4 regions of the Pseudomonas sp. AC239 genome follow, and region 1 is predicted to be linked to each of the others. Evidence: predicted binding sites of a transcription regulator. Region 1 holds the regulator's gene; each other region holds the start of a gene.
The links. Region 1 encodes FliA, which starts transcription of late flagellar genes. Its sites were predicted from a motif close to CTAAAGTTTNNNNNNNNNNNGCCGNTAA; they were not measured.
Positions count from the first base shown of each region.

Region 2: ACZ0AZ_RS03025 (flagellar protein MotY) is a predicted target of FliA. The motif match lies at 5,504-5,531, and genes of this name have one in related genera.
Region 3: ACZ0AZ_RS07980 (methyl-accepting chemotaxis protein) is a predicted target of FliA. The motif match lies at 5,451-5,478, and genes of this name have one in related genera.
Region 4: motA (flagellar motor stator protein MotA) is a predicted target of FliA. The motif match lies at 3,918-3,945, and genes of this name have one in related genera.

Region 1 covers NZ_OZ409864.1:3,704,739-3,712,264, forward strand. The annotation lists gene flhA (flagellar biosynthesis protein FlhA) at 1-510, shown strand, start outside; gene flhF (flagellar biosynthesis protein FlhF) at 522-1,862, shown strand; gene fleN (flagellar synthesis regulator FleN) at 1,979-2,809, shown strand; gene fliA (RNA polymerase sigma factor FliA) at 2,806-3,546, shown strand; gene ACZ0AZ_RS16890 (chemotaxis response regulator CheY) at 3,714-4,085, shown strand; gene ACZ0AZ_RS16895 (protein phosphatase CheZ) at 4,104-4,892, shown strand; gene ACZ0AZ_RS16900 (chemotaxis protein CheA) at 4,946-7,219, shown strand; gene ACZ0AZ_RS16905 (protein-glutamate methylesterase/protein-glutamine glutaminase) at 7,269-7,526, shown strand, end outside.
Region 2 covers NZ_OZ409864.1:661,223-668,748, forward strand. The annotation lists gene ACZ0AZ_RS02995 (Rnf-Nqr domain containing protein) at 1-277, shown strand, start outside; gene nth (endonuclease III) at 274-912, shown strand; gene ACZ0AZ_RS03005 (PA3496 family putative envelope integrity protein) at 1,020-1,199, shown strand; gene ACZ0AZ_RS03010 (response regulator transcription factor) at 1,288-1,914, opposite strand; gene ACZ0AZ_RS03015 (hypothetical protein) at 2,344-3,057, shown strand; gene ACZ0AZ_RS03020 (argininosuccinate synthase) at 3,176-4,393, opposite strand; gene ACZ0AZ_RS03025 (flagellar protein MotY) at 4,523-5,437, opposite strand; gene pyrC (dihydroorotase) at 5,598-6,644, shown strand; gene rnt (ribonuclease T) at 6,641-7,318, shown strand; gene ACZ0AZ_RS03040 (peroxiredoxin) at 7,393-7,526, opposite strand, start outside.
Region 3 covers NZ_OZ409864.1:1,711,161-1,718,686, reverse strand. The annotation lists gene rep (DNA helicase Rep) at 1-905, opposite strand, end outside; gene ACZ0AZ_RS07995 (putative bifunctional diguanylate cyclase/phosphodiesterase) at 1,177-2,847, shown strand; gene ACZ0AZ_RS07990 (NorM family multidrug efflux MATE transporter) at 2,926-4,320, opposite strand; gene ACZ0AZ_RS07985 (LysR substrate-binding domain-containing protein) at 4,480-5,400, shown strand; gene ACZ0AZ_RS07980 (methyl-accepting chemotaxis protein) at 5,587-7,526, shown strand, end outside.
Region 4 covers NZ_OZ409864.1:2,490,711-2,498,236, forward strand. The annotation lists gene ACZ0AZ_RS11420 (molecular chaperone) at 1-506, opposite strand, end outside; gene asd (archaetidylserine decarboxylase) at 573-1,433, opposite strand; gene rhdA (thiosulfate sulfurtransferase) at 1,433-2,266, opposite strand; gene ACZ0AZ_RS11435 (HDOD domain-containing protein) at 2,309-3,847, opposite strand; gene motA (flagellar motor stator protein MotA) at 4,014-4,865, shown strand; gene motB (flagellar motor protein MotB) at 4,869-5,915, shown strand; gene ACZ0AZ_RS11450 (toll/interleukin-1 receptor domain-containing protein) at 6,022-6,507, opposite strand; gene ACZ0AZ_RS11455 (caspase family protein) at 6,507-7,466, opposite strand.

The DNA of each region.
Region 1 (7,526 bases):
GTTTCGTTGTCGCAGTTGCTCAAGGTCCTGCAAGCGCTGCTCGCCGAGCACGTGCCGGTGCGTGACATTCGCAGCATCGCCGAAGCGATCGCGAACAACGCCGCCAAGAGTCAAGATACCGCCGCTCTGGTCGCGGCTGTGCGGGTCGGCGTATCCCGCGCAATCGTCCAAAGCATTGTAGGCACTGAGTCCGAGCTGCCTGTGATCACATTGGAACCAAGGTTGGAACAGATATTGCTCAATAGTCTGCAGAAGGCAGGACAAGGCTCGGAAGAGGGCGTTCTGCTGGAGCCGAGCATGGCCGAGAAGCTGCAACGTTCGTTGATCGAAGCGGCCCAGCGGCAGGAAATGCAAGGCCAACCGGTGATCCTGCTGGTAGCAGGCCCGATTCGCGCGATGCTCTCGCGCTTTGGCCGCCTCGCAGTCCCAGGGCTGCACGTGCTGGCCTACCAGGAAGTACCGGACAACAAGCAAGTGACCATCGTTGCGACAGTAGGGCCCAACGGCTGAGGTAGTGGTTTATGCAAGTTAAGCGTTTTTTCGCCGCCGATATGCGTCAGGCCATGAAGCTGGTTCGCGATGAGCTGGGCGCTGATGCCGCCATCATCGGCAACCGCCGCATTGCCGGCGGCGTCGAGTTGACGGCGGCTCTGGATTACAAATTGTCGGCGCTGGCGCCACGGGTTCCGAACATGGAACTCGAAGACGAGCTGCGCAAGACCCAGTCGCGCATCGTCACCGCCCAGGCCGAACTGAGCCTGCGTGGCGAAGCCGACGGCAACACCAATCAGCAGTTGTTCGCCGGGCTGCCATTGACCGCAGGCCTGCCGCTGACCGCTGCCGAGCCGCTGAGCGAGCCGACCTATGCTGCACCGACGCGTCCGGCCGCAGCACCTGCGCAAGCTTCGGCGGGTGTCGATCCGCGTGCGCTGGATTCGATGCGTTTTGAATTGAACAGCCTGCGCGAGCTGATGGAAGTGCAGCTCGGCACCCTGGCCTGGAATCAGCTGCAAGGCAGCCGTCCGGCCCAGGCCAATCTGTATCGCCGTCTGCAGCGCATTGGCCTGTCCGGCCCGCTGTCGCGCGATCTGCTGGCACTGATCACCGATATCGAAGAACCCCGTCAGGCCTGGCGCATGCTGCTGGCGCACCTGGCGCGGATGATCGCCGTACCGGAAGTCGAGCCGCTGGAAGAGGGCGGTGTGATTGCCATGGTCGGCCCCGCCGGCATGGGCAAGACCACCACGCTGGCCAAGCTCGCTGCGCGTTATGTGCTCAAGTACGGCGCGCAGAATGTTGCGCTGGTCAGTATGGACAGCTTCCGCATCGGCGCGCAGGAACAATTGAAAACCCTCGGGCGCATCCTCAACGTGCCGGTAACGCACGTCGATCCGGGTCAGTCGCTGGTGCAGGCATTGGATCCACTGCTACGCAAACGCGTGGTTTTGATCGATACTGCCGGCCTGCAAGCCAGTGATCCGGCGTTGCGCATGCAGCTTGAGAGCCTGGCCGGGCGTGGCATTCGCTCGAAAAATTATCTGGTCCTGGCAACCACCAGCCAGAAACAGGTTCTAACCGCCGCTTATCACAGTTACAAGCGTTGCGGGCTGGCCGGCTGCATCCTGACTAAACTGGATGAAACGGCCAGTCTCGGCGAAGTGTTGAGCCTGGCGATCAGTCATGAATTGCCGGTCGCGTACCTGACCGATGGCCCACGGATTCCGGATGATTTGCATCTGCCGCGTCGTCATCAGCTGGTCAGCCGCGCCGTCAGCGTGCAAATGCAGGAAGAACCCAGCGAAGAAGCCATGGCTGACATGTTCGCTGATATCTATCACAGCCCGACCAAGCAGGTTGGCTGAGGTAATCATGAACAGTTTTTGTACCTACATCGATGGTCTGCCACGCATTGTTCCGATCAGGAACGCGCAGCCAGTAATGTGGCCTCCGTCTATGCAAGACAAGGTAAAGAAATAACATGGGCAGCATGCATCCCGTACAGGTGATCGCGGTGACCGGCGGCAAAGGTGGCGTCGGCAAGACTAACGTGTCAGTGAACTTGTCGCTGGCGCTGGCAGAGCTTGGCCGTCGGGTCATGCTGCTGGACGCCGACCTCGGCCTGGCGAACGTCGACGTTCTGCTGGGGCTGACACCCAAGCGCACACTGGCCGACGTCATCGAAGGCCGTTGCGAACTGCGCGACGTGCTGTTGCAGGGCCCGGGCGGGATTCGCATCGTGCCGGCGGCCTCCGGCACGCAGAGCATGGTGCACCTGAGTCCTGCGCAGCACGCCGGCCTGATCCAGGCGTTCAGCGACATCGGCGACAATCTCGACGTGCTGGTGATCGACACCGCTGCGGGCATTGGTGACTCGGTAGTCAGTTTCGTGCGCGCCGCCCAGGAAGTCTTGCTGGTGGTCTGCGACGAGCCGACTTCGATCACCGACGCTTACGCGCTGATCAAGTTGCTCAATCGCGACTACGGCATGAACCGCTTCCGCGTGCTGGCCAACATGGCGCAGAGCCCGCAGGAAGGGCGCAACCTGTTCGCCAAGTTGACCAAGGTCACGGATCGCTTTCTCGACGTCGCCCTACAATACGTCGGCGCCGTGCCGTACGACGAAAGCGTGCGCAAGGCAGTGCAGAAGCAGCGCGCCGTCTACGAAGCCTTTCCCCGTTCCAAGTGCGCGCTGGCCTTCAAGGCCATCGCCCAGAAGGTCGACACCTGGCCGCTGCCGGCCAACCCGCGCGGGCATCTGGAATTTTTCGTCGAGCGTCTCGTGCAGCAAACCGCAGGGCCTGTGATATGACCGCCAGTGGCATGAATCTTTATAAAAAGTCGGCGCGTGACGCGCAATACGAATTGATCGAGCGCTACGCGCCACTGGTCAAGCGCATTGCCTATCACTTGCTGGCACGCCTGCCGGCCAGCGTGCAGGTCGAAGACCTGATCCAGGCCGGGATGATCGGTTTGCTCGAAGTCTCGACCAAATACGACGCCAGCAAAGGCGCCAGTTTCGAAACGTACGCGGGCATTCGAATCCGCGGCGCGATGCTCGATGAAGTGCGCAAAGGGGACTGGGCGCCACGCTCGGTTCACCGTAATACCAGGATGGTCAGCGACGCGATTCGCTCGATTGAAGCTAAAACCGGCCGTGACGCTAAAGATCACGAGGTTGCGGCCGAACTCCAATTGAGTCTCGACGATTACTACGGGATTCTGAATGACACCTTGGGCAGCCGCCTGTTCAGTTTCGACGACCTGTTGCAGGACGGCGAACACGAAGGGCTGCACGAGGATGGCGCGAGTGCTCATATGGAGCCGTCACGCGATCTGGAAGATGAACGCTTCCAGTCGGCGCTGGCGGACGCGATTGCCAATTTGCCGGAGCGTGAGCGACTGGTGTTGGCGCTGTACTACGACGAAGAGCTGAACCTCAAGGAAATCGGTGAAGTCCTTGGCGTCAGTGAATCGCGGGTCAGCCAGTTACACAGCCAGTGCGCGGCCCGTCTGCGGGGGCGTTTGGGGGAGTGGCGAGCGCGCTGAAGGCAGTGTGGGGACACTGCGAAACGAGGCTGGTGCGGTGATGAACGGCGCCGGTCTCGATCCGTTGTGCTCCAGACAAACTTCGAGTGCTATGCCGATTGATTGAAGTGGCGCGTCCAGGTGCTGGGCGCGTTTAAGACTGCTTGGAGGTCGAATTGAACAAAGACATGAAAATCCTCATCGTTGATGACTTCTCAACGATGCGGCGGATCATCAAGAACCTGCTGCGCGATCTTGGGTTCACCAACACCGTCGAGGCCGACGATGGCGTCACCGCCATTCCGGTGCTCAACAGCGGCAGCATCGACTTTCTGGTAACGGACTGGAACATGCCGGGCATGACCGGTATCGACCTGCTGCGTCACGTGCGCGCCGATGAAAAACTCAAGCACCTCCCGGTGTTGATGGTGACTGCTGAAGCCAAGCGCGAGCAGATCATCGAGGCCGCTCAGGCCGGTGTGAACGGTTACGTAGTCAAACCTTTCACGGCTCAAGCGTTGAAAGACAAAATCGAGAAGATTTTCGAACGCATCGGCTGATGAATGCGCGGGGGAGCTATGGAGCATAACGAATCATCACAGGGCGATTTCGAATCGACCCTGAAAAAACACGCAGTCGAACTGGTCGAGAGCCTTGAAAAAGGCAAGTTCGGCGACGCGGTGCAACTGATCCATGAGCTCAATCAGACCCGTGACCGCGGCCTGTATCAGGAAGTGGGCAAGCTCACACGTGAACTGCACAGTGCGATCGTCAATTTCCAGATCGATCCGCACATGCCGCAGGCTGAGGAAGTGTCGCAAATCACCGACGCCACCGAACGCCTGGGCTATGTGGTCAAGCTGACGGAAGCCGCGGCCAACCGCACCATGGATCTGGTGGAAAGCGCCACGCCGGTGGTCAACAGTCTCGCTGATGAAGCGCAGACCTTGAGCGCCGATTGGGGCCGCTTCATGCGTCGCGAGGTCGGGGCTGAAGAGTTCCGCGAACTGGCGCGCCGGGTCGACGGTTTTCTGTCACGCAGCAGCACGGACAACCGTGCGGTGTCGAGCAACCTCAACGACATCCTGCTGGCTCAGGATTACCAGGACCTCACAGGTCAAGTGATCAAGCGTGTGACCCAACTGGTCACCGAAGTCGAAAGCAATCTGCTCAAACTCGTGCTCATGGCCAGTCAGGTCGACCGCTTTGCGGGCATCGAACATGACCGCGCCGCAATGCTTGCTGAAAAAGATCCACAAAAACATCTCTCGCAGGGTGAAGGTCCGCAGATTCATGCCGATAAACGAGAAGACGTTGTGTCCGGTCAGGACGATGTGGACGATTTGTTATCCAGCCTTGGATTCTAGAGTTTCGGAATTCGGGTTTTTTGGGTTTTTAGACCTGTAGGAGCACCCCATTAATGAGCTTCGGCGCCGATGAAGAGATCCTTCAGGATTTCCTGGTTGAGGCCGGCGAGATTCTTGAGCAACTGTCCGAACAACTGGTCGAGCTGGAAAGCCGCCCGGATGATGCAGATCTGCTCAATGCAATTTTTCGCGGTTTCCACACTGTAAAAGGGGGCGCCGGCTTCCTTCAGCTCAATGAGCTGGTGGAGTGCTGTCACATCGCCGAAAACGTGTTCGACATCCTGCGCAAGGGTGAGCGTCGCGTTGATGCAGAACTGATGGACGTGGTGCTCGAAGCACTGGACGCGGTGAACAGCATGTTCAGCGAAGTCCGTGAACGTGCACCGATCACCGCCGCGACGCCGGAACTGCTGGCCGCGCTGGCGCGTCTGGCCGAGCCGCAATCGGCGGATGAAGCCGTGGCCGCACCGGTAGAAGTGGTGGAAGAGCCGGTCGCCGAAAGCGCATCGGACGACATTACCGATAACGAATTCGAACAACTGCTGGACTCGCTGAATGCCGTCAAGGCTCAGGCCGAGGCCCCGGCCGCTGTTGTTGCTCCGGCGCAGGTTGCCGACACGGCCGCCAGCGATGAAATCACCGACGCCGAATTTGAATCGCTGCTCGATCAACTGCACGGCAAAGGCCAGTTCGCTGTCGATGCGGTCGCTCCGGCGCCCGCAGCAGCGGCTCCGGCCGCACCTGCTGCGGGCGACAGCTCGGACATCACCGACGACGAATTCGAAGCCTTGCTCGATCAGTTGCACGGCAAGGGCAACTTCGCCGTTGACGCGCTGGAATCGGCCATTGCTTCGGCGCCGGCAGCCCCTGCTGCACCGGCAGCCGCTGCGGCCGGCAGCGACCTGATCAGCGATCACGAATTCGAATCGCTGCTCGACGAATTGCACGGCAAAGGCAAGTTTGACGCCAGCGCTGCGACTGGCGGCTCTGCCTCGAGCGTCGCCACGCCAGCGGCGAAAGCTCCGGCTACCGCTGCTGCGCCGAAACCTGCGGCCAAGCCTGAGCCGAAAGCCGAGGCACCGAAACCGGCCGCCGCTGCTGCACCGGCTGCGGCTCGCGCTCCTGCGACACCGCCCGCGGAGAAACCGGCCAGCGAAGCGGAAACCACCGTACGCGTCGACACCGCGCGGCTCGACGAGATCATGAACATGGTCGGCGAGCTGGTGCTGGTGCGTAACCGTCTGGTGCGCCTGGGCCTCAACAGCGGCGACGAAGCCATGTCCAAGGCCGTGTCGAACCTCGACGTGGTCACCGCTGACCTGCAGACCGCCGTGATGAAGACGCGGATGCAGCCGATCAAGAAGGTCTTCGGGCGCTTCCCGCGTCTGGTTCGCGACCTTGCACGTCAGCTCAAGAAAGAGATCAACCTGGAACTGGTGGGTGAAGAAACCGACCTCGACAAAAACCTTGTCGAGGCTCTGGCCGACCCGCTGGTCCACTTGGTGCGCAACGCCGTCGACCACGGCATCGAGTCGCCGGAAGAACGCGAAGCATCGGGCAAGGCCCGTGGCGGTCGCGTGGTGCTGGCGGCCGAGCAGGAAGGCGACCATATCCTGCTGTCGATCTCCGACGACGGCAAAGGCATGGACCCGAACGTGCTGCGCGCCATTGCGGTAAAACGCGGCGTGATGGACAAGGACGCGGCCGATCGCCTGAGCGATACCGAGTGCTACAACCTGATCTTCGCCCCGGGTTTCTCGACCAAGACCGAGATCTCCGACGTGTCCGGCCGTGGTGTCGGCATGGACGTGGTGAAGACCAAGATTTCCCAGCTCAACGGTTCGATCAACATCTACTCGACCAAGGGCCAGGGCTCGAAGATCGTCATCAAGGTGCCGCTGACCCTGGCGATCATGCCGACGCTGATGGTCATGCTTGGCAATCAGGCGTTCGCGTTCCCGCTGGTCAACGTCAACGAAATCTTCCACCTCGACCTGTCGACCACCAACGTCGTCGACGGTCAGGAAGTGGTGATCGTGCGCGACAAAGCGCTGCCATTGTTCTACCTCAAGCGCTGGCTGGTCAGCTCCGCCGCTCACGAAGAGCAGCGCGAAGGCCATGTAGTGATTCTTTCGGTGGGCACTCAGCGGATCGGCTTCGTCGTCGATCAACTGGTCGGCCAGGAAGAAGTGGTCATCAAGCCATTGGGCAAAATGCTTCAGGGAACTCCGGGCATGTCCGGCGCCACCATCACCGGTGACGGCCGCATTGCGCTGATTCTCGATGTTCCAAGCATGCTCAAGCGTTACGCCACGAAGCGTATTTGAATCCGGGGCGGCGGCGCGATGACGCGCTGCTGCACCTAATGGAGTGTTTATGGCAGTCAAAGTCCTGGTGGTGGACGATTCGGGGTTTTTCCGCCGCCGCGTCTCGGAAATTCTTTCGTCGGATCCGAGCATCCAGGTGGTCGGCACGGCCACCAACGGTAAAGAGGCGATCGATCAGGCCATGGCCCTCAAGCCTGACGTGATCACCATGGACTACGAGATGCCGATGATGGACGGCATCACGGCGGTGCGGCACATCATGCAGCGCTGCCCGACCCCGGTGTTGATGTTCTCCTCGCTGACTCAC
Region 2 (7,526 bases), 3.0 Mb from region 1:
CAGTGGTTTCCTTCGCGCGCCGATGACCAAGTGCCTCAAACGCTGCGTGATGTTCGGTACGCTCATGCTGGTGATCGGCGGGCTGCGCGAAATCATCGGCCATGGCACCCTTGGCCGAGGATTATCGACGCATTGGCCAGGTCTGGTTTTATTCCCCGAGGGATTGCATCTGTTTACGCTGGTTCCCGGCGCTTTGGTTTTATCGGGTTTGCTTCTCGCCGTACATCAGGCGTGGACACGCCGCCACTCTGTCATCAAGGAAACGCATCGCCCATGAATGCTGCAAAACGTCTTGAGATATTTCGCCGACTGCACGAAGACAATCCCGAGCCGAAAACCGAACTGGCCTACTCTTCGCCGTTCGAGCTGCTGATTGCGGTGATTCTTTCGGCGCAGTCCACCGATGTCGGCGTCAACAAGGCCACCGCCAGACTCTTTCCCGTCGCCAACACCCCCGCCGCGATTCATGCGCTGGGCGTCGAAGGGCTGTCCGAGTACATCAAGACCATCGGCCTGTACAACAGCAAGGCGAAAAACGTCATCGAAACCTGCCGTTTGCTGGTTGAACGCCACGGCGGCGAAGTTCCGCAGACCCGGGAAGAGCTGGAAGCATTGCCCGGCGTCGGACGCAAGACCGCGAACGTGGTGCTCAATACCGCTTTCCGTCAATTGACCATGGCCGTCGACACGCACATTTTTCGCGTCAGCAATCGCACCGGCATCGCGCCGGGGAAAAATGTGGTGGAAGTTGAAATGAAACTGATGAAGTTTGTACCGAAAGAATTCCTGCTCGACTCCCATCACTGGCTGATTTTGCATGGCCGCTATGTTTGCCTGGCGCGCAAACCGCGCTGCGGTAGCTGCCGCATCGAAGATCTGTGCGAATACAAACATAAAACTTCTGACGATTGAGCCGTCATCGGTTTTTCGTATCCATCGATTGAAAAAATCTTTTTTACCCGCCGCAGTAATGTCGATATAAGGAGCGCCAAAGGCAGTCTTAGCCGGGAGTTGACTTCATGAGTACCGACAAAGAGCAACTGGATGTAGAAGAAGATTTTATTGCCGTCGAGGCCGATGAGGTCGAACCGGTGGTTGAGGTGGCGAAGACCAACCTCAGCAAGCGTCGCACAATCGACAACCTGCTTGAGGAGCGCCGACTGCAAAGGCAATTGGCCGATTACGACTTTGATCTGTGATACCTGAAGGCCTCCCGAAGCGGAGGCTTTTCATTTTCTGCGACAACCAAGCTTGATCGGCCCATGACGGTCTCAGTTGTCGAATCGTTCAAACCAGGCCATTGCGCTGCGCCAACTCGATCAGATCAACCAGAGACCGCGCATTGAGTTTCAGCAACAGACGAGTCTTGTAAGTGCTCACGGTCTTGTTGCTCAAGAACATGCCATCAGCGATTTCCTTGTTGGTCTTGCCGCGCGCCAGCTGCTGCAACACCATCATTTCCCGCCCGGACAGACGATCGACCATGTCCGCTTCACTCGCATTGCCCAGACTGGTTCGCACGGTATGCAGGGCCTGATTGGGGAAATAGCTGTAGCCGGATAGAACTGCCTTGATCGCACTCAGCAATTCGGTCAGATCTTGCTGTTTGCATACATATCCCGCAGCGCCTGACTGCATGCAGCGCATGGAAAAATGTCCGGGAGCCTGGGAGGTCAGCACCAGAACTTTGACCGGCATGGCGGTGGACGTCAGGCGCGCAATAACTTCCAGCCCGTCGAGTTTGGGTATCCCGATATCCAGAATGACAAGATCCGGCATTTGTTCGCGAGCAATTTGTAGTGCATCAACGCCATTATCCGTTTCTGCAATGACTTCGTAGCCATGCCGTTCCATCAGCATACGTACCGCAAGTCGAATGACGGGATGGTCATCCACGATCAGCACTTTATTCATGGGCAAGTCCAGTTTTCGCTGTTCGAATTTTTAGAACACGCACGATATCCCAGTCACTTGCTGTAGCGCATAGCAACTTTTACACGCACTTGCATCGAGAGACATTCCCTACAGGTATTGAGGATAATTCCCACAAATAGACCCCGCCATACCCAGCGTAATCGTACTGCTTGCTTCAAGACCGCATCGATTTTGCGGATAAACGCCTACGCGTCCTACGCCGCGCCGAAGTCATACGTAATGCCATCTTCCCCCGAATTGTCGTGCTGATTGCCGATTAGACATATGACGTTACGAAGCGACAGCACCGCAAGTTCGACACACCCTCAGCCAGTCTATAAAACTTGAAACAACACCCAGAAACTTTAATGATCGCTTTTGCTATATATAGAAACAGTCAATACCCAACACACAACATAGAACTTAATCATGCTCAAGATAAAGAACAAGATAACCAACCCAATGACAGTTATCGCCATATTTGCCATTCTTTCGGAAACATCCGCGGCGGTCTCGCTGCCGTTTCTGGATAATAAGGATCGGGAAATCTATGTGTGGTTTCTGATCAGTTTTCCCTTTTACTTGTTATTTCTTTTTTTCATCACGCTCAACTTCAATCACCGATCCCTCTACTCACCCTCGGATTTCGGCAAAGACAAAAGCTTCCTCAAGGCGACTGGACATCCGGAACGCGAGAGCGAACGAAAAGAACCGTTGCGTAAAACCGATGAACCGTGCGCTTTCGAGATAACCAGCTGTGTGGTATCCAGCAACACTGCGGGGGGCGGATTTCAGCGTCCCTGCAGGATCCATAACGCGCCCGACCCTCCGCTCGACATGGCAAGCCAGGCCAGCCCGGTGGTCCAGACGATCAAGCTGTCACCACTGATAAGCGAACTGAACATTATCGACGCCAGAGACGTTGACGCGTCCAGAGAATTCGATGCGATCCTCGACACTCTCCGGAGCGGTGGGAAAAAAAAACCGCGTGTTCTGGTTTTCCTGTCGAATCATGTTTCGGACTCTCCGGCACATACCGCGCTGCAACAGCTCAAACAGGCGAAGAAAAGCTCAGGCCCAACGCTGTGTGTCGTTTACAACCTGTGCACGCAGACAGTCACCTTGCTGGGGCGAACAAGCTGACGGGACGACCCGCCAACAGGCAGACAAGAGAAACGGCTTGATGAACCACACAAAAATTCCGAAAAAAAAGGCGGCCCTGAACAGGCCGCCTTTTTTATTGCGCGTCGATCTGAACCGCTCAGAACAACTTGCGACCCTTGTTGGCAGCAATCCGCATGCGCAGCGCGTTGAGCTTGATGAAGCCCGCCGCGTCCGCCTGGTTGTAAGCACCGCCGTCTTCTTCAAAAGTGGCGATGTTGGCGTCGAACAGCGAATCGTCGGACTTGCGGCCGGTGACGATGACGTTGCCCTTGTACAGTTTCAGGCGCACAACACCGTTCACGTTGACCTGCGAAGCGTCGATCATCTGTTGCAGCATCAGACGCTCAGGGCTCCACCAGTAACCGGTGTAGATCAGGCTGGCGTACTTGGGCATCAGCTCGTCTTTGAGGTGAGCAACTTCGCGATCCAGAGTGATCGACTCGATGGCGCGGTGAGCGCGCAGCATGATGGTGCCGCCCGGGGTCTCGTAGCAGCCACGGGACTTCATGCCGACATAACGGTTTTCGACGATGTCGAGACGACCGATACCGTGCTCGCCGCCGATCTTGTTCAGCGTCGCCAGAACGGTGGCCGGAGTCATCTCGACGCCGTCCAGCGCGACGATGTCGCCGTTGCGGTAAGTCAGTTCCAGGTATTGCGGGGTGTCGGGAGCCTTCTCCGGGGAGACGGTCCAGCGCCACATGTCTTCTTCGTGCTCGGTCCAGGTGTCTTCCAGCACACCGCCCTCATAGGAGATGTGCAGCAGGTTGGCGTCCATCGAGTACGGGGATTTTTTCTTGCCGTGGCGCTCGATCGGGATCGCGTGCTTCTCGGCGTAGTCCATCAGCTTCTCGCGGGACAGCAGGTCCCACTCGCGCCAAGGGGCGATCACTTTCACGCCCGGCTTGAGCGCGTAGGCGCCCAGTTCGAAACGTACCTGGTCGTTGCCCTTGCCGGTGGCGCCATGGGAAATGGCGTCGGCGCCGGTTTCGTTGGCGATTTCGATCAAACGCTTGGCGATCAGCGGACGGGCGATGGAAGTACCCAGCAGGTACTCGCCTTCGTAAACGGTGTTGGCGCGGAACATCGGGAACACGAAATCACGCACGAACTCTTCGCGCAGGTCGTCGATGTAGATTTCTTTGACGCCCATGGCCTGAGCCTTGGCGCGGGCCGGTTCGACCTCTTCGCCTTGACCGAGATCGGCGGTGAAGGTCACCACTTCACAGTTATAAGTATCCTGCAGCCACTTGAGGATCACCGAAGTGTCCAGGCCGCCGGAATACGCCAGAACGACCTTGTTTACGTCCGCCATGCCATCACTCCACGGGGTTCTACGGAAAGCCGGGGAGTCTACCGCTCAAACGCGATAATTTACAGAGGCGCGACAGCTTAAGACGACAAAGCGACAGAATCTGTCGAGAGCGCGACGATGACCGGCGAGTCAGGAAGTCGTTGCGGCGGTGGCTGGCGTACTCGCTTGCGGTGCTGGCGCAGGGGCTGTGGTCGGTGCCACACGCGACAATTTCACGTTGACCCGACGATTCTTCGCACGGTTGGCCTTGCTGGTGTTCGGCACGATCGGATATTGCTCGCCGTGGAAGCGCACGGTGATCTGCGATTCCTGGATGCCATTGGCCTTGAAGAAATCGACCACCGCCAGCGCCCGGCGCCGCGACAGTTCGCGGTTGGTAAGGCGATTGCCGCTGTTGTCGGAATAGCCGTCGAGCTCGATGTGGTTCACCGTCGGATCGGCCTTCATGTAGTCGAGCATCACCTGCAGCTTGGCCTTGGCGGCCGGGTCAAGATCAACGCCCTCCCCCGGGAAACCTACCTGCGACTGCTTGATCTGGTCGAAATTCTGCGGCAGCAATTTCGCGACACAGGATTGATAGTCGTTGAACGCCTTGCTGAACTTGACCGGCAATAGGCGAACTTCGGAAACCCGGCCGTCGCCAGACGCACGGCGCACAACCGGACTGCGGCCATCCAGCAGACCGCTGATGAGACCGCCGGCCTGCGATTGCGAACTGTTGAACAACACATTGCCACTGCCCAGACGCACCGAGCCCAAATTGATGTCGCCGCGCCCTGGCTGCCACGGCGCAGCGGCCGCGAGCAAGGTCGCCGAACCACCGCCGAGCATGGCGTTGTAGGCATTCAGACGGAAGATCGCCTGCTCACCGGCCTTGCGCACGAACTCGCCCGAGCCGAAATCGGTGATCGGTTGCGTCAGGCGGCATTCGAACTTGTCGCCGGCGACCGTCCACTCAATGTTCTCCAGACGGGTCTGGTAGGTCAGCGCCATCGCGGGAAGGCTGGCAAACACACTGAGCAGGGCTAAATAACGCTGGCGCACGGGAGGCTCCATTGGCTTGTGAAACACAAACACCGATTCACACAATGTTTACGGCATACCTTCGGGATATCGGACGCTTGTGGCAAAACTTGATAGCGGGTGCCTGCAAGAGTCTTTTCCGGTAGCATTCGTCTCAGTTTGACCCGCCTGGAATCCCCTCATGTCCGACCGCCTGACCCTGCTGCGTCCCGACGACTGGCACATTCATCTTCGCGATGGTGCCGTGTTGACCAATACCGTTGCCGATGTGGCCCGCACCTTCGGGCGCGCGATCATCATGCCGAACCTGGTACCGCCGGTGCGCAACGCCGCTGAAGCCGACGGCTATCGTCAGCGCATTCTCGCTGCCCGCCCGGCCGGCAGTCAGTTCGAGCCGTTGATGGTGCTGTACCTCACCGACCGCACCCAACCGGAAGAAATTCGTCAGGCCAAGGCCAGCGGTTTCGTCTACGCCGCCAAGCTGTATCCGGCCGGCGCGACCACCAACTCCGATTCCGGCGTGACCAGCATCGACAAGATCTTCCCGGCGCTCGAGGCCATGGCCGACGTCGGCATGCCGCTGTTGATCCACGGTGAAGTTACCCGTGGCGACGTCGATGTGTTCGACCGCGAAAAGATTTTCATCGATGAACACATGCGTCGCGTGGTCGAGCGTTTCCCGACGCTGAAAGTGGTGTTCGAACACATCACCACTGGCGACGCCGTGCAGTTCGTCAACGAGGCTTCGGCCAACGTCGGCGCGACCATCACTGCGCATCACCTGCTGTACAACCGCAACCACATGCTGGTCGGCGGGATTCGGCCGCACTTCTATTGCCTGCCGATCCTCAAGCGCAACACCCATCAGGAAGCGTTGCTCGATGCCGCTACCAGTGGCAGCGCCAAATTCTTCCTCGGCACCGACTCGGCGCCTCACGCCCAGCACGCCAAGGAAGCCGCCTGCGGTTGCGCCGGTTGCTACACCGCTTACGCGGCCATCGAGATGTATGCCGAAGCGTTCGAACAGCGTAACGCGCTGGACAAGCTCGAAGCCTTCGCCAGCCTCAATGGCCCGCGTTTCTACGGCCTGCCGGCTAACACCGATCGCATCACCCTGGTCCGTGAAGAATGGACCGCCCCGACCAGTCTGCCATTTGGCGAGCTGACCGTTATCCCGCTGCGCGCCGGTGAAAAACTGCGCTGGCGCCTGCTGGAGGAACACGCGTGAGTGAAGAGCATTTCGACGACGAACTGGACGGTCAAAATGGCGGCGGCGGTTCCCGGCATCCGATGGCAGCACGTTTTCGCGGCTACCTGCCGGTTGTCGTCGACGTAGAAACCGGTGGCTTCAACGCGGCCACCGACGCCCTGCTGGAGATTGCCGCGACCACCATCGCCATGGATGAAAAGGGTTTCGTCTACCCGGATCACACCTACTTCTTCCGCGTCGAGCCATTCGAAGGTGCCAACGTTGAAGCGGCAGCGCTGGAGTTCACCGGGATCAAGCTCGATCACCCGCTGCGCATGGCCGTCAGCGAAGAAACCGCGCTGACCGACATCTTCCGTGGCATCCGCAAGGCGCTGAAAGCCAACGGCTGCAAACGGGCGATTCTGGTCGGGCACAACAGCAGTTTCGACCTGGGTTTCCTCAACGCAGCCGTCGCGCGGCTGGACATGAAGCGCAACCCGTTCCACCCGTTCTCCAGCTTCGACACCGCGACGCTGGCCGGTCTGGCGTACGGTCAGACCGTGCTGGCGAAAGCCTGTCAGGCCGCCGGCATCGATTTCGACGGTCGTGAAGCGCACTCGGCGCGTTACGACACCGAAAAGACCGCTGAGCTGTTCTGCGGCATCGTCAATCGCTGGAAGCAGATGGGCGGCTGGGAAGACTTCGACGACTGATCCTTGGCGAGCAAATCCTGCGCATGAAAAAACCGGCCACGTGGGCCGGTTTTTTTGTACCTCGACGTTGCGCCTTACAGGGCTGCAGCGTTCTCGGTCAGGTAAGCCGCAACGCCTTCTGGCGAAGCGTTCATGCCTTTGTCGCCTTTCTTCCAGTTGGCCGGGCAGACTTCGCCATGCTCTTCGTGGAATTGCAGTGCGTCGACCA
Region 3 (7,526 bases), 2.0 Mb from region 1:
AGCTGCTTTTCGAATTCGTGCGGGTTGTTCGAAATCAGCACGTTGGCGCATCGCAGGATGCGGCTGGTGGAGCGGTAGTTCTGCTCGAGCATCACCACTTTCAACGACGGATAGTCGTCCTTGAGCAGCATCAGGTTTTCCGGGCGCGCGCCACGCCAGGCGTAGATCGACTGGTCGTCGTCACCCACCACGGTGAACTGGTTGCGCTTGCCGATCAGCATCTTCACCAACAGGTACTGGCTGGCGTTGGTGTCCTGGTATTCGTCGACGAGCAGGTAGCGCACCTTGTTCTGCCACTTTTCGAGAATGTCGGCGTGTTCCTCGAAGAGCTTTACCGGCAGCAGGATCAGGTCGTCGAAGTCTACCGCGTTGAACGCCTTGAGCGTGCGCTGATAGTGGGTGTAGACGATGGCGGCAGTCTGTTCCTTGGGATTGCGCGCATTCTCCAGGGCCTGAGCGGGCAGGATCAGGTCATTTTTCCAGGCGCCGATCATGTTCTTGATTTCGTCGACGCCGTCGTCGCCTGCGTATTCCTTCTGCATGATGTCGGTCATCAGGGCTTTGACGTCGGTCTCGTCGAAGATCGAGAAACCGGGTTTGTAGCCCAGCCGCGCATGCTCCTTGCGGATAATGTTCAAGCCCAGGTTGTGGAAGGTGCAGACGGTCAGGCCGCGTCCTTCGCCGGCACGCAACAGGGTGCCGACCCGCTCTTTCATTTCGCGCGCGGCCTTGTTGGTAAAGGTCATGGCGACGATGTACTGGGCGCGGATGCCGCAGTTCTGGATCAGGTGCGCGATCTTGCGCGTGATCACGCTGGTCTTGCCGGAGCCAGCACCGGCGAGCACCAATAGAGGGCCGCCGACGTAGTTCACGGCTTCTTGCTGCCGGGGATTGAGTCGGGACATACGAAAATTCGGGAGTCGTTGACGAAATGGGCCGGCATTTTAACAGGCTCAGCGATTTCTGCTGCTCTGTCCGACTTGTGACGCAGCACGCGATTCAGATTTGCCGGTTTTGTTACTTTCACGCAGGATGCGTGGGGATTTTGCGGCTAATGTTCTCCTTCTGACGCAAAATAACGTTTTGATGCCGTTGTCATCAGACAACACATTGGTCATTGTTCAGCACAACGGCATAATGCCCCGCCTACATCATTGCAGAGTCTAGGGAGTCAGCTTGTCTACGCCTGTCGAACCCTTGCGTTTGCTGCTACTGGCCGAAGAGCCAGCGTGGACAGCGTTGTTGCGTGAGTGTCTGGCTCCGATGGGGAGCGCGGCGGTGCTGATCAGCGCGCCGAATTGGGATTCGGTCAGCCGCCTGTTCGAGGACAACCGCCACGCGGTACTGCTGACCCTGCCAGCGTTGCAACCGCCGCCCGGGCGTTGCAGCCTGCCGACCGTTCTGCTGCTGGAGCACGAACCGGCCACCGCGCCGATCGGTGTCAGCGACTGGCTGGTGTTCGACGCCCTCGATGCCGGCATGCTCCAGCGTTGCCTGCGCCATGTGCGCGAACGCGGCGTGCTGGAAAACACTTTGCAGCGCCTGGCCGAACAGGACCCGCTGACCGGCATCGCCAACCGTCAGGGCTTTCAGACCCTGCTCACCGCGCGTCTTGCCGAAGGCGACGGTCGCGGTCTCGCTCTCGGCCACCTCGATCTCGACAATTTCCGCCATGCCAACGACGCCCTTGGTCATCAGGCTGGCGATCGCTTGATCCTGCAAGTTGTTGCGCGGCTGAAAAGTCAGCTGGAGGCCGGCGATCAACTGGCGCGGCTGGGCAGTGATGAATTCGCTTTGCTGATCGACACCCGCCGCGCGCCGCAACGCGCCGAGTGGATGGCTGAACGCATCACCGAAGCCTTGGCCGAACCTTATTGGGTCGACGGCGAGAGCCTGCTGATCGGTTCCAGCCTCGGCATCGCCCATGCCCGCGCCAATGGCGGCGCCGATCCGCTGATGTGGCACGCGCACATCGCCATGCAGCAGGCCAAGAGCACACAGGGCTGCACTTTTCATATCTTCAACGAACGCATCAACCGCAACGCGCGCAGCATGGCCGACCTCGAAAGTGAACTGCGCCGGGCCTTGCGCCGCGATGAACTGGAACTGCATTACCAGCCACGCCTGAATCTTGCGGACGGCCAGATTGTCGGCCTTGAAGCGCTGGTGCGCTGGCGTCATGGCGAACGCGGTCTGTTGCCACCGAGCGAATTCGTGCCACTGGCCGAACAGAGCGGTCTGATCGTGCCGCTGGGTTACTGGGTGATCGCTCGCGCGCTGCGTGACATGCAGGCATTGCGCGAACAGGGTCTGGCGCCGCTGCACATGGCGATCAACCTGTCGTTCCGGCAGTTTCAGGACAGCCAGTTGCTGCCGACGCTCAGCCGTCTGATTGCCGAACGCGGCGTCGAGGCGCAGTGGCTCGAGTTCGAACTGACCGAAACCGCGGTGATGCGGCGCAGCGATCTGGTCAAACAGACCATGGACGCCCTCGGCCGCCTCGGCGTGCGCTTCTCGCTGGACGATTTCGGCACCGGGTTTTCGTCGTTCGTGCACCTCAACAGCCTGCCGATCACCTTGCTGAAGATCGACAAGAGTTTCGTCGGCGGCATGGAGCAGCGTGAAGAGAACCGCAAACTGGTACACGCGATGATCAACCTCGCGCACAACCTGCACCTGGAAGTGGTTGCCGAAGGGGTCGAGACGCCAGAGCAGCTGGATTTGTTGCGCGGGTTCGGTTGCGATCAGGTGCAGGGTTACCTGATCAGCCGGCCGTTGCCGTTGGAGGATCTGGTGGAATATCTGATCTTTGGAGCCAGTCAGCAGGCTTCGGTGGAAGCCATTTAAAAGATCGCAGCCTTCGGCAGCTCCTACCTTGGAATGTGTTCCCTTGTCGGAGCCGCCGAAGGCTGCGATCTTTTGATCTTAATCCGCGCCGATGGCCTCGAACCTTTCTGCAACTGGCTCGCGCCGAATCATCCGCTGCATCTTCCATTCAAACGCCAGCGTCAGGCTCACCGCCGCGCACGCCAGGCCCAACGCCAAACCCCACCAGACGCCGGTCGGTCCCCAGTTCAAGTGGAACGCCATCCACCACGCCGCTGGCGCGCCGATCAGCCAATAGCAAGCGAGTCCCACCAGAAACGTAGTCTTGGCATCCTTGAGCCCGCGAATACAACCCATGGCAATCGTCTGCGTGCCGTCGAACAGTTCGAACCACGCCGCTACGGCCAGCAGGCTCACCGCCAGACGGATCACCTCGGCAAACGCCGGATCGTTGTGGTCGAGGAACAGGCCGACCAACTGGTTCGGCCACAGCCAGAACACCAGGGCAAAGCCGAGCATCACCACGGCACCGAAAGTGATGCCGACACGCCCGGACATGCGCGCATCGACCAATTGCCCGGCGCCATAGTGTTGGCCGACGCGCATGGTGATGGCATAGGACATCCCGGCCGGGACCATGAACGCCACCGACACGATCTGCAGGGCGATTTGATGCGCGCCCATCTGCGTACTGCCCATGGTGCCCATGCACAACGCGGCAAAGGCAAACAGCCCGACTTCCACCGCATAGGTGCCGCCAATCGGCAGGCCCAGACGCCACAGTTCTTTCAGGTATTGCCGGTTCGGCCGCGACAGGCCGGCGCGCAACGGATAAGCGTCATACGCCGGATGCCGGCGGATATGCCAGGCCAGCGCCAGTGCCATGCAGTTGGCGACAATCGCCGTGACCAGACCGATGCCGGTCAGACCCAGCTGCGGCAGGCCGAACATGCCGGTGATCAGCGCGTAGTTGAGCAGGAAGTTGGCCACCGTACCGGCGAGGCTGATGACCATCACTGGCGTCGCCCGGCCAATCGCACTGGTAAAACCGCGCAGGGCCATGAAGCTCAGGTAACCGGGCAGGGCGAAGGGCAGGGCGATGAGAAATTGCCCGGCGGCGTTGACGTTGGTTTCGGTTTGGCCGAACAGCAGCAACACGGGTTTGAGGTTCCACAACAACAGCCCGGCGCCGAGGGCCATCAGCCAGGCCAGCCACAGTCCGGCCTGGGTCAGGCGCGCGGCGCCGAGGATGTCACCGGCACCCTGACGAATTGCCACCAATGTGCCGACCGCTGCAATCACGCCGATGCAGAAAATCGACACGAACGAGTAGCTCGCGGCACCGAGGCCGCCACCGGCCAGCGCTTCGGGGCTGAGGCGCGCCATCATCAGGGTGTCGGTCAGCACCATCAGCATGTGCGCCAACTGCGAAGCAATCAGCGGCCCCGCCAGCCGCAGGATGGCCCAGAGTTCGGTACGCACAGGATGCCGCATGGTCATCACCACCTGATTTCAGAGGGAACAGCAGAGCGTCGATTCTCGGCGCTTGGCAGGCGTTGCACAAAGGGATAAAAAGGATGGGTGGCATGATTAATACTCATCCTGAAACGTACCCGCCGGATTGGCTATATCCCCGCTACTGGAGCTTTGTGTATGTCCCGACGCCTTCCGCCGTTGTATGCCCTGCGCGCATTCGAAGCGGCAGCGCGACACAGCTCGTTCACGCGCGCGGCGGAAGAACTGTCGATCACTCAGAGCGCGGTCAGTCGGCACATCCGCACCCTTGAAGAACATTTCGCCTGCCGGCTGTTCCATCGCAGCGGGCGCAACCTGCAACTGACCGAGTCGGCGCGGCTGCTGTTACCCGGCATCCGCGAAGGCTTTGCCGCCCTTGAACGCGCCTGCAATACCTTGCGCGCCGAGGACGACATTCTGCGCATGAAGGCGCCTTCAACCCTGACCATGCGTTGGCTGTTGGCGCGGCTGAGTCGCTTCCGCCATTTACAGCCGGGCAATGAGGTGCAACTGACCAGTGCGTGGATGGATATCGATTCGGTGGACTTCAACAACGAACCATTCGATTGCGCGGTGTTGCTCAGTGACGGGCATTTCCCGCCGGACTGGGAAGCGAGCCTGCTGTTTCCCGAGGAACTGATTCCGGTCGGCGCGCCGAACCTGCTCAATGATCAACCTTGGGACGTGGCGCGCCTGGCGAGCGCTGAACTGCTGCACCCGACCCCGGATCGCCGCGACTGGCGCAGTTGGCTGGAGCGCATGGGGCTGTCCGATCAGGTCTCGCTCAAGGGCGGACAAGTGTTCGATACGCTGGAGCTGGGCATGATTGCGGCGGCGCGTGGTTACGGTGTCTCCATGGGCGATTTGCTGATGGTTGCCGAAGATGTCGCGCAGGGGCGCCTGAGTCTGCCGTGGCCGACCGCCGTCGCCAGTGGCCTGAATTATTACCTGGTATGGCCAAAGCCACGCCCGGGAGGTGAACGTTTGCGCCGCCTCAGCGACTTTCTGCAAGGCGAGGTCCGTGCCATGCAACTGCCGACGGTAGAGCGCTTGAGCTGAAACGTTCGAGCCGGCACAATGCCACTACTGCGCCATACCCACGCAAAGTGCTCAAGTATTCGGTTTTACCGCCGACTACGAGCATGTGGAACCGTCGTGCCGGTTCTGCGCTACCCCATTATTAGAATATTTTCCGGGCAATTACCGCGATCAAGGAGGATTCGGTGGCTCGGCCAGGAGCTGTTCATGTCTCAACCTCGTGCTCGGATCGCCTCGCAGTTGGGCCTCGCCCTTGCTGTGATACTGGCGATAGTCATCAGCGGCAGTACGGTGTTCGCCTTGCGTTCGCTGGATTCCGCCAACCTCGCCACCCGTGAAGAGCATCTGGCCAGTGAGGCCCGGCTGCTGGCCGATCAGCTGAGTACCTTCCACGGTACGCTGCGCGAAAGCACCCTGCGCTTGAGCGGTCTGTTCGAAAAGCGCTTCGGCAGTGGTTTGAGTGTGCACCCGGATCAGCCAGTGACCGTGGCCGGCGTGCAGACCCCGGGCCTGCACCTGGGCAACGAGGTGCTGAACAACAACTTCACGGAAGTTGACGAGTTCAAGCAGATGACCGCCGGTGTGGCCACGGTATTCGTGCGCAGCGGCGAAGACTTCATTCGTGTCAGCACCAACGTCAGCAAGCAGGACGGCACCCGTGCCATTGGCACCGTGCTCGATCATGCCAACCCGGCGTACGCAAAGCTGATGGCGGGGCAGAGTTATGTCGGCCGCTCGCTGCTGTTCGAGCGTTACTACATGTCGCAGTACACCCCGGTACGCGATGCAGGCGGCAAGATTATCGCGGTGTTGTACGTCGGCTTCGACTACACCGACGCGCAGAACGCGCAGTTCGCCAATCTCAAGCGCTTCCGCATCGGCCAGACCGGCTCGCTGGCGCTCCTCGACGAGCAGAACAAATGGCTGGTGCCGATTGCCGGCGTCGAAGCTCTGGACCAAGCCGTACCGACCATCAACAACCTGGTGAAAACCCCGGGCAAAGGTGAGTTCTGGAGCGACCAGGGCGAAGACTTCTATAGCATCGCCGTGCCGTTCGAAGGTGGCCCGTGGTCGGTGGTGGCGAGCATGCCGAAAGCTGAGATCCGCGCGGTGACCTGGAGCGTCGGTACGCAACTGGCGATCGGCAGCCTGCTGGCGATGTTGCTCGCGGTCGGTTCCGTGGTCTGGCTGCTGCGCAGCAAACTTGCCCCGCTGGGCGATCTGGTGCGTCAGGCCGAGGCCTTGGGCGCGGGCGATCTGAGCGTGCGTCTGAACGTATCGAGCCACGATGAAATCGGTCAGCTGTCCCGTGCGTTCAACCAGATGAGCCAGGCGCTGTCGACCATGGTCGAGCACATCCGCCGCGCTTCGGAAGAGGTCAACAGCCGTGCGCAGGCGCTGTCTGGTTTGTCCGGCGGTGCTTACGAAGGCATGGAGCAACAGTCGGGCGAAATCACCAGCATGGCCGGCGCCGTGGAAGAGTTCAGCGCGACGTCGCTGAACATTGCCGACAACATGGGTGCGACGCAGCGCCTGGCGCAGGAAAACGCTCAGCAAACGCAGATTGGCCGCAGCTCGATGGAAGAAGCATCGTCGTCGCTGGAGCAGATCGCCGGTGCGCTGAACAGCACTGCCACGGTGATCAACACCCTCGGCCAACGCTCGCAGGAAATCGGCGGCATCGTCGGCGTGATCACCTCGATCGCCGAACAAACCAACCTGCTGGCGCTCAACGCCGCGATCGAAGCCGCTCGTGCCGGTGAGCAAGGTCGCGGTTTCGCCGTGGTCGCGGACGAAGTGCGCAGCCTCGCCTCGCGTACCCGTCAGGCCACCGATGAAATCTCCAGCATGATCCACAGCATCCAGCAGGAAACCGGCAACGCGATCAGCACCATGGAGCAGGGCAACGTGCTGATGCAGGAAGGCCTGTCGCGCAACGCCAATGTCGCCTCGGCGCTGGCGCGGATCGACGAGCAGAGCCGTTCGGCAGGGCAGCAGTTTGCCGCGATCACCACTGCCACTCAGGAACAGAGCAGCACGGCGACGTTGCTGAGCAGCAACTTGCAGAGCATTGCCATGGCCAACAGCGAGCAGCGTGAGGTGGTGTCTAACCTGGCTGTCACCGCTAAAGAGCTGGAGAAGCTGGC
Region 4 (7,526 bases), 1.2 Mb from region 1:
AGTTCGAACCACACATGCTCGGGTGGAGAACTGTACAACTGCGTCGCACGCACCAGTTGCGCCTTCAGCGCGTGCGCGGCACGTTGCAAAGCGGTGCTGACCAATGTCGCCCGATCCTTGCTGTATTTGGGCAGGATACGCAGGGCGATCTGTTTATAGCCGATGGCCAACTGGCCTTGCAGGGCCTGACACAGGTTGCTGACTTTGCGCGAACGCTCGTCGAGCATGATCGCCTGATGCAGAAAGTGCCGTTCCAGATGCTGGCAGACGAAATACACCTCGGGCCGCAGCAGTTCCAAGAGTTGCAGGCGATTGTCGCTAGGAGTGAGCAACAGGTTCAGTTCGCCGAGGCCTTGATAGAGCAGGCGGGCGGTTTCGCCGATGTTGGCCTTGGGCAGGCCGGCGATCCAGCGCTTGAGGTCGCGCGGGCTGGCGTCGCAGAACGACAGGCGCGTTTGCGTGGGAGTCGGAGCGCGCAGCTTGGGAGAAAAGTTGGTCTGGCTCATGAGCAAAACCATAGCAGCAAATGCCGCGGTTTGCGGAAGCAGCCTTGGCTGCTTCCGCGAACAGGGTCACGCTTTTGGCAGTGCCAGACCCTGGCCCATCTGCACTGGCGAACCGGCCACCAGCTCTTCGGCCCACTTCACCTGATCCGGGCCAAACAGCACGATCGCCGTTGAACCGAGCTTGAAGCGCCCCAGTTCCGCGCCTTTTTCCAGATGAATCGGTGCGCGTGCGGCTTCGTCGTAGCGGAAGGTTTTCAGCTCGCGCTTTGGTGGTGTGACCAGACCGGCCCACACGGTTTCGATCGAAGCGACAATCATCGCGCCAACCAGCACCACGGCCATCGGCCCGCGTTCTGTATCGAAGATGCACGCCACACGCTCGTTGCGGGCGAACAGCTCGGGAACGTTTTCGGCGGTGGTCTGGTTCACCGAGAAAATCCGCCCCGGGATGTAGACCATTTCGCGCAGGGTGCCGGCCAGCGGCATGTGCACGCGGTGGTAGTCCTTCGGCGACAGGTAAATGGTGGCGAAGTCGCCGCCCATGAACGGCGCCGCGTTGGCCGCATCACCGCCGAGCAATTCGAGCACGCTGAAGCTGTGGCCCTTGGCCTGGAACACGCGACCGTGCTCGATCGGGCCGAGCTGGCTGACCGCACCGTCGGCCGGGCTGAGGATCGCGCCCGGGGTTTCGTCCAGTGGGCGTGCGCCATCTTTCAGGGCGCGCGTGAAGAACGCGTTGAAGTGCTCGTAAGCGGTGAGGTCTTCGACCAGCGCTTGCGACATGTCCACTTGATAACGCTTGGCAAACCATTGGGTGAAGGCATTCTTGAACCAGCGCACGCGGCATTCGGCGATGCAGCCGGCCAGGCGCGACAGCAGGTGATGCGGCAGCAGGTACTGACTGAGGATAAACAGACGCTCTTTCATTAGTTGTCCTTAAAACCTTGAATCTCGACAGGCGTGTCAGGGTGGTTGCCCCATTCGCCCCATGAACCGGCGTAGCCCTTGACCCGCGGATAACCGAGGGATTTGGCCACCAGATAAGTGAAGCCCGACCGGTGATGGGTCTGGCAGTGGGTAATGATTTCCTTGTCCTTGGTGATCCCAAGGTTTTCGAGGATCTGCGGCATGTCGCTGCGGATGCGCAACTGACGCGCCGGGTCCATGCCCGCGGTCCATTCGAAATTGACCGCGCCGGGGATGTGTCCGCCCTTGGCTGCGAGGACTTTCTCGCCGGAATATTCCAGCGGCCCACGCGCGTCCCAGATCGCCAGATCGGCCGCGCCGAGACGGCTTTGCAGGTATTCGCGGGTGGCGGTCGGTTCGTCGTGCAGGGTCAGCGAGACCGGGCCGCCGACTACGGGTGGTACCTGGATCGACATCGGCATTCCGTCTGCCAGCCAGGCCGGCAGGCCACCATCTATATAGTGGTACTTGTCATGGCCGATGACATCGAGCAGCCAGATGAAGCGTCCGGCCCAGCCGCCGCCCTCATCGTCATACACGACGTAGACCGCGTCTTTGCGATGGCCGAGCTCGCCGAACAGCGCTTGCAGATCGGCTTTCGCCGGCATCAAACCCGGCGCCGGTGGCTGGCCGAGCTGGGTGCGTTTCGGGTCGACAAAACGTGCGCCGGGCAAGTGACCTTCGGCATACCGGGCAGGGCTGGTCAGGTCCACCAGGATCAGTTCCGGGGACTCCAGACGCGGCAGCAGGTCGCTCGGCTCGATGACAAGCGACAAGCCAGAGAAGTCAGACATGTGAGGTCTCCAGAGCACAAAGGGGAGGATTGTAGCGCAGGCTCATTGGCCACGGCTGCTAAAGCTGTGCAGGGCTTTTTCGATGCACTGCGCGGTTTTGCCGAAGGCTTGTACGGTGATGTCGGCGAACGGCCCGCCGCCCTGATCGGCAACGACGATCATGATCACCCGGCCGTTATTCACCAGTGAGCGCAGGAATAAGTGCTCCCCGCGAAACAGCGTGCGCAGGCTCGCCGGTAACAAGGCCGAGAATTGCGCGTTGTTCTCCGGCGAGATCCGCACCTGCGCCTGCTGAGCGAGCAGGCGTTGCAGGACTTTGCTCTGGCTGACGGCAAAACTCAGCGCCGCCGCATCCTTCGGCAAACCGGCGGTCTGGTGCACGCGCAGGGTCGTGTGTGTGCGGTCGGCCATCAGAATCATCACCCGGCGCATGCCGCTGGCCACCAGTGCCTCGCGGGCGGCGACGGTCAGGCTCATGGCATTGGTGAAGCGGCTGGGCTCGGCGAGGAGTTCGGCGCATTGCCGACGCCACTGGCTCAGATCATCCGCATTCGGCGCTGCGGCCGGGAGCATGCCGGCCGGCAAGCGACGAGTGCCCCACGGCCAAATCAGTGAAACCGCCGGGTGCCACAGATCGGGCATTGCATGCTGACGCGCGCTGTTCGCCGCTTGCTGGTGCAACTGTTGCTGCACTTCGTCCATGGAAATCTGCAGATACAGGCTGGTCAGGTACTGCCAGCGCTTGCTGTGCAGACTGTCCCAGGCCTGTTGCGCCGACAGCGCCAGGCCGTTGGCGAGCAGCACGGTATTCGCCGGCTGGTTGAGCCAGCGCCGCAGTGTCGGGTCGTCGTCGAGGCGATTCTGCTGGCGCAGCGGGTGTTCGCTGTCGCGGGCAATGCGCAGCACTTTGACCAGTTCGCGTTGTTCACTGAGCAGCAATTTGTAGCCTTGCTCGACCCAGATCGGCAGATGCCAGGCCTGGACCAGTGCCTCGGCAATCCTCAACAGGCGCACGCCGAACAACTGCTTTTCGACGACCCCCGCCGATTCGCCCTTGTGGATAACTCGCAGTTCCCACTCTTCGAGCAACTGCGGATAGGTCAGTGCCAACGGCCACAGCGGCGACAAAAACAGCAAGCTGCCCCAGTGGATGTCCTGCCACAGCCGCGCCAGGCGACTGGCGAAAAAACCGTTGGCCTGTTGTGTCGCGTGTTGGCTGATCAGCTGCAATTGGCGCAAGGCCTTGGGAATCTGCCGGTGCGGTTCGGCGGGCAGGCGCGCGAGCAATTCTTCGGTGCGCGCCAGGCCCAGGCGATTGATTGCCACCTCGAGATTTTCCGCTGGCGCGGCCATGGTGCCGTGAGTGTGACGATTCGCCTCGCGGATGATGCTCAAGGCCAGCGCCGGGCTGTCCTGCATCAGATCGGCGATGTCGCGCAGCGAGCTGCGGTTGTCGCGGATCGCTCGGCAGACTTTGTCGTGAGCCTCTTGTGGTACGGGCAGGAGGACGCTGTCGAGCAGCTTGACCCAGCCGTCGAGGGTGGTCGGTTTTGCGTGTGGGACGTTCGTTTCATTAGCCATGTCTGGACGAGATCTTCACTGACTGTAGACGCGCCCGGCATGGGCTAAATTGGCTTTTCGCCTGAACTGGCTATAGTCTGGCGCAGTTTTGCCGATAAGTAGAAGAAGAGATTTTTTAACTTCCGAATATGACCTTGAACCCGACTTAAACAAGTACCTTCTACCTATGGCTAAAATTATCGGCATCATCGTCGTATTCGCGAGCGTGCTCGGCGGATACGTGCTCTCCCACGGCAAGATTGCCGCCCTGATCCAGCCTTTCGAGGTGATGATCATCGGCGGTGCGGCCCTCGGCGCCTTCCTCCAGGCCAACCCCGGTTACATGACGATGCACGTGCTCAAGAAATCCCTGAGCATGTTCGGTTCGCGCTTCACCCATACCTTCTACCTGGAGGTGCTCGGGCTGATCTACGAGATCCTCAACAAGAGCCGCCGCGAAGGCATGATGGCGATCGAAGGCGACATCGAAGATGCCGCCGCGAGCCCGATTTTTGCCAAGTACCCGGCCGTGCTCAAGGATGAACGCATGACTGCGTTTGTCTGCGACTATCTGCGCATCATGTCCTCCGGCAACATGGCTCCGCACGAACTCGAAGGCCTGTTCGACATGGAGCTGTACAGCCTCAAGGAAGACCTCGAGCACCCATCGCACGCCGTCAACGGCATCGCCGACGGCATGCCCGGTTTCGGTATCGTTGCGGCGGTACTCGGTATCGTGGTGACCATGGCCTCGCTGGGCGAGGGTGACCAGGCGTCGATCGGTCTGCACGTGGGTGCGGCACTGGTCGGTACCTTCTTCGGTATCCTCGCGGCGTACGGTTTCTTCGGTCCGCTGGCGCATTCCCTGGCCCACGATGCCAAGGAAGAGCTCAACGTCTACGAAGCCATCAAGGCCTCGCTGGTGGCTTCGGCGTCCGGCATGCCGCCGTCGCTGGCGGTCGAGTTCGGGCGCAAGGTTCTATATCCGGCGCACCGTCCAAGCTTCGCCGAGCTGGAACAAGCGGTTCGCGGTCGCTAAGTCATGGAAAATAATCAGCCGATCATCGTCAAGCGCGTCAAGCGCATTGCCGCCGGGCACCACGGCGGGGCGTGGAAAATCGCCTTCGCCGACTTTGCCACGGCGATGATGGCGTTCTTCCTGGTGCTGTGGCTGCTGTCCACCGCTACGCCGGAACAGAAGATCGCCATCGCCGGTTATTTCAAGGACCCGGTCGGCTTCTCCGAAAGCGGCACGCCGTACATCATCGACTTGGGTGGTACACCGACCCTGGCGCCGGAAAACACCCTCAATCCGGAAGTGAAGTCGCAGCCGCAACCGGACAAGGTCACGGTCGACACCGAACAGGTTGAAGGCATGGCCGAGCAGGTCGAGAAGGAGCGTCTCGAACTGCTGCTGCAAGAACTGCAGAACAAGGTCGACGAAAATCCGCAACTGCAGAAATTCAAGGATCAGATCCTTTTCGAAATTACCCCGAACGGCCTGCGCATCCAGATCATGGATGCCGAGAACCGGCCGATGTTCGACTCCGGTTCCGCACGCCTGAAACCGTACTTCGAAGACATCCTGCTGGCCATGGCCGACACCATCAAAGCGGTGCCGAACAAGATCAGCATCAGCGGCCACACCGACGCCAAGCCGTACATCGGCACTGGCGATTACGGCAACTGGGAGCTGTCGGCCAACCGTGCCAACGCGGCTCGCCGTGCTCTGGTCGCGGGCAGCTATCCGGATGCGCAGGTCGCGCGGGTGGTCGGTTATGCCTCGTCGGCGTTGTTCGATCGGGAAAACCCGTTCAACCCGGTTAACCGCCGGATCGACATTGTCGTGCTGACCAAGAAAGCCCAGGCTGCCATAGAAGGTGCGCAGGGTCCTGAGGCGGCGAAACCGGCAGATCAGGGTCAGAACGGTGCTGCTCCGGCAGCCCCGGTTGATCCTAATGCGTTGCCGGCGGACAAACAGCCGGTGCCAGCGCATGAGTTGCGCGAGCGCTTGAATCTGTTTGACGATGCGGCGCCGAAACCGGCTGAGCCGGGGAGTGCAGCACCAGCGCCTGCGCCGAAGCAGTAAGTGAAAAAAAGCCGACAGTGATGTCGGCTTTTTTGTGGCTATCGGTTCATGCCCCTGACCATTTTCTTAGCGTTGCTAAAATAATCGGGGACAGGCCGGCACAGTCTCAGAATCCCCGACGAATCCGGTTCTTCAACTGTTCATGAAACATCTCCGCATCGCGCTTGTAAGCCCCTTTGACCGATTCGCTGATCGAATCCAGCGCCATCGACCGCTTGTTCGACACCTCATCACGATACGCATCGATAAAGAAATCCAGGTCGCTGGCCGTGCTCAGCTTCGGCCACTTGTCCAGATAGATCGGCAATTGCGCCGGCCCCGTCTTGAACGTACAGATCCGCCGGTTGCTGATCGTCGCCTCGCCAATTTCGAACGGCACCCACCAGGACTGCGCAGTCTTCTCCGATACCACCGCCAGCAGATGCGTGCACTCGGTGATGTTGCGGGTAATGACCCCGGTGATGTCGTCGGTGGTCTGCGATTCCGGATCCAGCACGTCGAGGTAAGTCCTGATTTTCGCCTGGGTCAGGCGGGTGTTGATGGCGATCGCATGGGCGCGATCCATGTGGCGGTAGCTGATGAAGACTGGCATCAGAAATGTCCTTTGAGGGCGAGTTCGCGGTAATAGGCGCCGAGTGCCGTGAGGCGGCAGCCGGTGGAGTTGAGGGCGGCGTAGTACATGTGCTCGGCGTCGACCGGCTCGATCAGGCTGTGACGATTGCACTTCTGCAACTGGGCGAAGATCTCGCCGTGCTTGGGTGCGAATGCCTTTTCGGTGGGTTCGTAGCTGGGGTCGAGCGGGAAGACCGATTCGGCTTCGACGAACCAGTCCGGCAATTTGCGCAGGATGTCCTTGGGGATCAGCGGCGAGACTTCGCGCAAGGAAATGAACTGCGAAACATTGGTCTTGAACACCGGGCGCTGTTCCCACGGTCCGAGGGCGTTGTCGACGAAGGAGTACAGGCTGCCGGGGGTGATTTTGCCGAGGATATTCGCCGCGCCGCCATGCAGCGCTTGCAGGAGCAGGCCGGTGAACACACCGTGCTGCGCGCCCTCCAGCGCGGGCTCGGCTTTTTTGCAGGCGGTGAGAATGGTCATGCCCTCGCCGACCATACTGCTCTCGCTGCGCAAAGCGCGCACTTCGCCGGCCGAACCGCTTTCGCAGCAGTCGAGGATGATCACTTTGTTTTTGATCCGCGTGGCCTTGTCCGCCCAGTTGAGGATGTCGGTGATGCGGATGCCGTCCTTGGCGTTACGGTAGTCTTGCGCGATCAACATGCCTTCGTCAGTGTCGGCGTCGAAACTGCCATGGCCGGCGAAATACAGCAGGGCGACGTTGCAGTCACCGGAAAACAACTCGCGAATCTGGTCTTCGAGTTTTTGCCGGCTCAGATAATCCTCGGCGGACGTCAACAAGACATTCTTGAAGTTGGGATCGCCGTTGGCGTTGGTTTTCAGCACCGAAGCCATGGCCATGGCGTCGTTGCAGCAACCGCTCAGCCCGGAAATATGGGCATAGTCATTGATGCCGATAAACAGTGCCTTGCGCATGGTTACACCACCGTGGGCAGGCGGATCGTGCCGAAGTCGGTGCAGCAAGACGAATGGATG